DNA from 2 places in the Serratia sp. TSO36 genome. Region 1 is predicted to be linked to the other one. Evidence: predicted binding sites of a transcription regulator. Region 1 holds the regulator's gene; the other holds the start of a gene.
What was found. The regulator LexA, encoded in region 1, represses DNA repair genes until DNA is damaged. The targets are predictions, from matches to a motif close to TNCTGTATGTACATACAGNA.
Positions count from the first base shown of each region.

Region 2: a site for LexA is predicted at 1,726-1,745, ahead of uvrB (excinuclease ABC subunit UvrB). Genes of this name have one in related genera too.

Region 1 covers NZ_JBJZOU010000024.1:421,707-425,838, reverse strand. The annotation lists gene plsB (glycerol-3-phosphate 1-O-acyltransferase PlsB) at 1-1,626, opposite strand, end outside; gene ACK3CV_RS22730 (diacylglycerol kinase) at 1,775-2,143, shown strand; gene lexA (transcriptional repressor LexA) at 2,246-2,854, shown strand; gene dinF (MATE family efflux transporter DinF) at 2,957-4,132, shown strand, end outside.
Region 2 covers NZ_JBJZOU010000009.1:336,854-340,985, reverse strand. The annotation lists gene uvrB (excinuclease ABC subunit UvrB) at 1-1,617, opposite strand, end outside; gene ACK3CV_RS06970 (hypothetical protein) at 2,402-2,581, opposite strand; gene ACK3CV_RS06965 (ATP-binding cassette domain-containing protein) at 2,726-3,448, shown strand; gene bioD (dethiobiotin synthase) at 3,476-4,132, opposite strand, start outside.

The sequences.
Region 1 (4,132 bases):
TTCGCGGGTCAGCGAACGCTGGCGCGAGGCCAGCAGCGCGGTGGAACACAGGTTCATGGCGTTGGCCGCGGCGGCGTTGTTGATGCGCACCATGATCTGGCCGGCCAGATCGTTGACCGTCGGCGTCAGCCAGCTTGGGCGCTGGGCTTCGATCGGATCGATCGACTCGCGCCACTGCGGCACGTTCTGGTTGAGGTAAGCCGTCAACGGCAGCGGCTCGCCGAAGTTGACGTAACCCTGGCCCAGGTTGCGCAGCTTGCGCAGGCCGCGCAGCATCTGCGGCAGGCTCTCTTTTTCCTTGGTGGCGCCGCGCAGCTCTTTGGCATAGGTACCCACTTCCATCACGTGCTCGTAACCGATGTAAATCGGCACCAGCGTGATCGGACGGGTGCCGCCGCGCAGCATCGCCTGGATGGTCATCGACAGGGTGCCGGTCTTCGGCTCCAGCAGGCGCCCGGTGCGGGAACGGCCGCCTTCCACGAAGTATTCCACCGAGTAACCGCGGGTGAACAGCTCGCCGAGGTATTCGCGGAACACCGTCGAGTACAGCTTGTTGCCCTTGAAGGTGCGGCGGATGAAGAACGCGCCCAGGCGACGGAAGATCGGGCCGGCCGGCCAGAAGTTGAGGTTGATGCCGGCGGCGATGTGCGGCGGCACCAGGCCCTGGTGATACAGCACGTAGGACAGCAGTAGATAGTCCATGTGGCTGCGGTGGCAGGGCACGTAGACGATCTCGTGGCCGTCCTGCGCCAGCTGGCGCACGCGCTCGGCGTTGGTGACGTTGATGCCCTGATACAGCCGGTTCCAGGTCCAGCTCAGCACGCGGTCGGACAGGCGCACGGTTTCGTAGGAGAAATCGGCGGCGATCTCTTCCATCAGCGCGATGGCGTTTTGCTGGGCCTTCTCATGCGAGATCTTCTTGCTGCGCGCTTCGTCCTCGACCGCTTTTTCGATCGCTTTGGACGCCAACAGCTTGTTAAACAGATCCTGACGGGCCGGCAGGCTCGGGCCCACGGCGGCCAGGCGCTGACGCGAGAAGTGCATGCGCGCCACGCGCGCCAGTTTCTGCGCGATGGTTTTATCCGTTCCGTGTTCGGTGGCCATGCGGCGCAGCGAAACGGTGTTGGAGAAACGCACGAAGCTGTCGCGGCCGAGCCACAGCACGGCGAAGAATTTCTGCACGCCGTTCAACAGACGCAGGTGCGGCGTACCGTGGCCTTCGCGGCCCGGTGAGCGGCCGAACATCACCGAAACCGGCAGCATCTGAATGTCGAGATCCGGATTGCTGCGATGCAGATCCAGATAGTCGTGGAACAGCTTTACCGACTCTTCTTTCGGGGTGTAATAGCGGAACACGCGCGGGCCGTCGTGAATGAACACGTAGCTCGGCAGCACGGTGCCGTCGATCTCCAGCGAGTTGAGCGGATCGGGCAGATCCTGCGCCAGGCACTGGGTGCGCAGCGTCAGCAAATCCGCCTTGGAATTGTAAGGTAAAACATACAAAATCGGCCGTGAGGGATCCAACCCTAGCTCGGTAACCGGATCTGAAGGGATGACCTTACTTCTTACCAACAATTTAAGTGGTAAATTCAATATTTTATAATAAATTTTACGCCAACCTGACATAACAACGTGAAGCCTCTTGTTAGCAATGCGCCGCAAGCATACCAGAAACCGGGTAGCAGATCTGTGGTGTTCGAAATCCGAGAGCCGTCAGCGCGGACTGTTCTAGACTCTTTTTATTATGACCGACCTCTGAGAAAGGCACGAAAACATGGCAAACCAAGCAACCGGCCTGACCCGCATCATTAAGGCCGCCGGCTACTCCTATAAAGGGCTTTCCGCCGCCTGGCAGCACGAAGCGGCGTTCCGCCAGGAACTGGTGGTCACCCTCCTGGCTATCATACTGGCTGTCTGGCTGGATGTGGGTGCGATAGCGCGCATTTTATTGATCGGATCGGTAGCGCTGGTGATGATCGTCGAGATCCTGAACAGCGCGATCGAGGCGGTTGTGGATCGCATCGGCAGCGAACATCACGAGCTGTCCGGCCGGGCCAAGGACATGGGATCGGCGGCGGTGTCGCTGGCGATCGTGCTCGCGCTGTTCGTTTGGGGCACGGTCTTATGGCAGCACTTCGGCTGACGAAAAGCGCCTACTGACTGATTTTTATTTAATCTTCGGTTCCCAATCCGCGCTTACCTGTATATACTCACAGCAAGACTGTATAAACAAACAGGGGGCGGAATGAAAGCACTAACTACCAGACAGCAAGAGGTCTACGACCTGATTCGCGAGCACATTTCGCAAACGGGCATGCCGCCAACGCGTGCCGAGATCGCGATGCGTCTGGGGTTCCGTTCGCCTAACGCCGCTGAAGAACACCTGAAGGCGCTGGCACGCAAAGGCGTGATCGAAATCGTCTCCGGTGCTTCGCGCGGTATCCGCCTGCTGATGGAAGAAGAAGAGGGGCTGCCGCTGATCGGCCGTGTCGCCGCCGGCGAGCCGCTGCTGGCGCAGCAGCACATCGAAGGGCACTACCAGGTGGATCCTTCCCTGTTTAAACCGAGCGCCGATTTCCTGCTGCGGGTGAACGGCATGTCGATGCGCGACATCGGCATTCTGGACGGCGATCTGCTGGCGGTGCACAAAACGCAAGACGTGCGCAATGGCCAGGTCGTGGTGGCGCGCATCGAAGACGAAGTGACGGTCAAGCGCCTGAAAAAGCACGGCAACGTGGTTGAACTGCTGCCGGAGAACAACGAATTCCAACCGATCGTGGTCGATCTGCGTCAGCAGAATTTCACTATCGAAGGGCTGGCGGTCGGCGTGATCCGCAACGGCGACTGGATTTAATCGTCGCACCCTCAGTGCCGCCTCCTTGTATCAATCGCCCCTGTTCTGGGGCGTTTTTGTTTCTGACCTTGCCATTCGCCACCGCTACGGGAACGTCTCATCATGCGCTTGATTTCCGCCTTTACCAGCGACACCGATAAAGCTCTGTGGCGCCTGGCTCTGCCGATGATTTTCTCCAATATTACCGTGCCGCTGCTCGGGCTGGTGGACACCGCGGTGATCGGCCACCTCGACAGCCCGATCTATCTGGGGGGGGTCGCGATCGGCGCGGTGGCGACCAGCTTCCTGTTCATGCTGCTGTTGTTCCTGCGCATGAGCACCACCGGCCTGGCGGCGCAGGCGCTGGGGGCACAGAACCCGCAGGCGCTGGCGCGCGCCTTTATGCAACCGCTGCTGTTGGCGCTGCTGGCCGGAGCGGCGATCGTCCTGCTGCGTTATCCGTTGATCGAACTGGCGCTGCGGATCGTCGGTGGCGATGGCGAAGTGCTGGAACAGGCGCGGCGTTTTCTTGAGATCCGCTGGCTCAGCGCCCCGGCGGCGCTGGCCAATCTGGTGCTGCTGGGCTGGCTGCTCGGCGTGCAGTACGTGCGGGCGCCGGTGATCCTGCTGATCGTCGGCAACCTGCTGAATATCGTACTGGATATCTGGCTGGTGATGGGCCTGGGCTGGAACGTTCGAGGGGCGGCGGCGGCCACCGCCATCGCCGAATACGCCACGCTGTTGCTCGGCCTGTGGCTGGCGTGGCGGGTGATGCGCCTGCGCGATATTACCCTGCCGATGCTGCGCCAGGCCTGGCGCGGCGATCTGCGTCGCCTGCTGGCGCTCAACCGCGACATCATGTTGCGTTCACTGTTGCTGCAACTGTGCTTTGCGTCGCTGACCATTTTCGGCGCTCGTCTGGGGAGCGAGGTGGTGGCGGTCAATGCGGTATTGATGAATCTGCTGACGTTCACCGCCTATGCGCTCGACGGCTTCGCTTATGCGGTGGAGGCCCATTCAGGCCACGCCTACGGCGCCCGGGACGATAGCCAACTGCGTAAGGTGTGGCACGCGGCCTGCAGGCAGGCGGGGCTGGTCGCGTTGGCCTTCGGCCTGGCGTATGCCGTTACCGGCCAGCAGATAGTGGCGGCGTTGACCTCCTTGCCGGAGCTGCGTGCGTTGGCTGCCCATTATTTACCGTGGCAGGTCATTCTGCCGCTGGTCGGGGTGTGGTGCTATTTGCTGGACGGCATGTTTATCGGCGCCACGCGCGGCGCCGAGATGCGTAACAGCATGGCG
Region 2 (4,132 bases), on a different contig from region 1:
GATGGTCTGGATCAGCGAACGCTCGGAACGCAGGAAACCTTCCTTGTCGGCGTCCAGAATCGCCACCAGCGACACCTCAGGCATGTCGAGCCCCTCACGCAGGAGGTTGATGCCCACCAGCACGTCGAACTCGCCCAGACGCAGGTCACGGATGATTTCGACCCGTTCCACGGTATCGATGTCCGAGTGCAGGTAGCGCACGCGCTCGCCATGCTCTTCCAGGTACTCGGTCAGGTCTTCCGCCATGCGTTTGGTCAGGGTGGTCACCAGCACGCGCTCGTTGATCGCCGCGCGCTTGCGGATCTCGGAGAGCAGATCGTCCACCTGGGTGGCGACCGGCCGCACCTCCACGATCGGATCCAGCAGCCCGGTCGGCCGCACCACCTGATCGATCAGATCGCCGCCGGATTTCTCCAGCTCGTATTTGCCCGGCGTCGCGGAGACATAGATGGTCTGCGGCGCCAGCGCCTCGAACTCCTCGAAGCGCAGCGGGCGGTTGTCCAACGCCGACGGCAGGCGGAAGCCGTACTCCACCAGCGTTTCCTTGCGCGCGCGGTCGCCCTTGAACATCGCGCCGATCTGCGGAATGGTGACGTGGGATTCGTCGACCACCAGCAGGCCGTCCGCCGGCAGGTAGTCGAACAGCGTCGGCGGCGGCTCGCCCTCGGCGCGCCCGGACAGGTAGCGCGAGTAGTTTTCGATGCCCGAACAGTAGCCCAGCTCGTTCATCATCTCCAGATCGAACTGGGTGCGCTGCGTCAGGCGCTGCTCTTCCAGCAACTTGTTGTTGGCCAGCAGCACCTTGCGGCGGTCCGCCAGATCGACCTTGATCTCTTCCATCGCCTGCATGATCCGCTCACGCGGCGTCACGTAGTGCGATTTCGGGTAGATGGTAAAGCGCGGCACCACCTGCTCGATCTGCCCGGTCAGCGGATCGAATAGCGACAGCCGCTCCACTTCTTCGTCGAACAGCTCGACGCGCAGCGCCAGCTCGTCCGACTCCGCCGGGTAAATGTCGATCACCTCGCCGCGCACGCGGAAGGTAGCGCGCTGGAAGGCCTGATCGTTGCGGGAATATTGCAGCTCCGCCAGGCGGCGCAAAATGGATCGCTGATCGATGATCATCCCCTGGGTCAGGTGCAGCATCATCTTCAGGTAAAGATCCGGATCGCCCAGGCCGTAGATCGCCGACACCGACGCCACCACCACCACGTCGCGCCGCTCCAGCAGCGCCTTGGTGGCGGAAAGGCGCATCTGCTCGATGTGCTCGTTCACCGAAGCGTCTTTTTCAATGAAGGTGTCGGAGCTGGGCACATAGGCTTCCGGCTGGTAGTAGTCGTAGTAGGAGACGAAGTATTCCACCGCATTCTCCGGGAAAAACTCTTTCATCTCGCCGTACAGCTGCGCCGCCAGCGTCTTGTTCGGCGCCAGCACCATGGTCGGCCGATTCAGATCGGCTATCACGTTGGCGATGGTGAATGTCTTGCCCGAACCGGTGACCCCCAGCAACGTCTGGTGCGCCAGGCCGTCTTCCAGCCCCTCTTCCAGCTTGCGGATGGCTTCCGGCTGATCGCCGGCCGGTTTGAACTCTGAATGCAGTTTGAAAAGTTTACTCATTGCTCGGCTACCCTGTGGAGATGCGCGCGCTCAGGCGGCCAGCCGACTCTGCGCCGGGCATGGCCCCTAATTATGGAAAGTGTCGGCGATTTGCGCCAGTGCCCATGATACTGGATATAAAACCAGCTTCAAGCGGATTCGTCGCTGCGCCCGATGCCGCGGCAACGCCGTTGCACCGTGGCGTTACAGTCCGGTGACATTTTTATTGTCAATAACAGATTTATCCCCAGAACTTGCCGCGAATTAACTTATTGATAGCACCGCGTCGAAAAATCATACATAGAGACCTGATCAATACCCTCGCGTCTTGATTTTAATTAAATTATTGATAATTAATTACTTTAATAAAAAGACGAGAATGCGGGCAAAGCGAACAGAACCCGCGTCCGCTCTCGCTTTACAGCGTTTTTCTAAATCTAATACACAAGGTTATCCACAGGAATAGTGGATAACTCTCACCGCCCCGCCCGGGGCGGGAGTTACAGAAAGAAAGCTTTTCGCCCTTTACACTGGCCAAAATGCCTTTTTTAGTTATTTTTTCATAAAAATATCGCTTTGTTTATGCCGATTAATACTAAAAATCCCCATTGCCAAAATCGCATTGGCTCCTTTCACGTGGATCGCTCTTGACGGCGGCGCAATGCCTTGCACCATGCCCACACCGAACAGCACCACAAGAGTGCAAAAAACGTCCGGGTTAACTTGCCCGCGTATTTTCAGGCCGTCACGGCAGCGCGCGTCAGGCCTGACGTGCGGTTAACAAGGCGATAACAATCCCCCGTTTTCACCCGGCGGCAAAAATTGGCCTGGGAGTTGCTTTATCTTCCTGCGTATAAATGCGGTGCGGCAGCATGATGCGCTGCCGGCCGCGGAGTTTCACCGCCGCGGCGTTATCGCCCGTAAAAACGCAAGAACGACACCAAGTCGTCACAAGCGTCGTTTTTAACGACATATTGACTGTCATTCCGTCCACCGCAGACCTGGCTCTGGCTCCTCGGACGGACGGCATTTTGTTCCAGACATTGCCACACTCGGGAAATTCGCCGCTCATGCGGCCTTTGCAGCCCCCGCCAACGAGTGAAACGAGCGTCTATGAGGAGAATGCCAAATGCTGAGCCTGAGATCGGTCAATCAATTTTACGGGCAGAACCACACCCTGTGGGACATCAACCTGGAGCTACCACGCGGCCAGTGCACCGTCCTGCTCGGCCGCAACGGCGTGGGCAAGACCACGCTGGTTAACTGCATCATGGGGCATGTGCCGGTGGTGAGCGGCAGCATGACCTGGCAGCCGGCGGATCAGCCGCCGCAAAATCTGCTGCTGCAGCCGATGGAGCGCCGCGCCGCGCTGGGCATCAGCCACGTGCCCCAAGGGCGGCAGCTCTTCTCGCAGTTGAGCGTGGAGGAGAATCTGCAGGTGGCGCAAATGGCCGGGCGCGGCGCCCCTCGCCGCATTCCGCCGCTGATCTACAGCCTGTTTCCCCATTTGCGCCAAATGCGCGCGCGCCGCGCCGGCGATCTGTGCGTGGGCGCTCAGCGCCAGCTGGCGATCGGTCGGGCGCTGGCCCAGGAGCCGGCGCTGCTGATCCTCGACGAACCGACGGCGGGCGTACCGCCCTCGATCGCCGCCGACATCGGCAACGTAATCCGCCGGCTCAACCGCGAACTGGGCATGACCATTTTACTGGTGGAGCATCAGCTGCCGTTCGTGCGCCGGGTGGCGGATCGTTTCTGCCTGTTGGACAGCGGGCGCACGGTGGCGCACGGCGCGCTGGCGCAGCTGGATCAGGCGCTGATCGGCGCCGGGCTGACAGGGCAAGAAGAAGGATGAGGGAGATAAGCCCCCCTCATGGAGAGTTTATAGCAGGCTGATATCCAGATACTGCCCCAGCGGCGCCCGTTCGGCCTGCGGCAGGTGCGGGATTTCGCCCAGCAGCGGCGCCGGCAGCATGCGGCGCAGCGTGGCCAGGTATTCCTGATGCCGCCGCCCCGGCGGCGCCACGTCGTTGGCGATCCAACCGGCCAGCGTCAGCCCGGCCTGCTGCACCGCCTGCGCCGTCAGCACCGCGTGGTTGATGCAACCCAGTTTGATGCCCACCACCAGGATCACCGGCAATTGCTCCTGCTGCACCCAGTCGGCGAAGGTGTACTCCGCCGACAGCGGGGTAAACCACCCGCCCGCGCCCTCGACCAGCACCCAGTCGGCGCGCTGCTCCAGCCGGCTCAGGCCGTCGGACAGCCGCGCCGCGTCGATCGGCCGGCCTTCATCGGCGCTGACGATATGCGGCGAGGTGGGTTCGGCAAAAACGTAAGGGTTCACTTCATCGTAGCTGAGCGCTACGCCGCTGTTGGCCTGCAGCGCCAGCGCGTCGCCGTTGCGCAGTCCCTCGGCGGTCATCTCGCTGCCGGAAGCCACCGGCTTATACCCGGCGCTGCGGTAGCCCGCTCGGTTGGCGGCCTGCAGCAAGGCGCTGCTGGCGACGGTTTTCCCCACTTCGGTGTCGGTGCCGGTTAC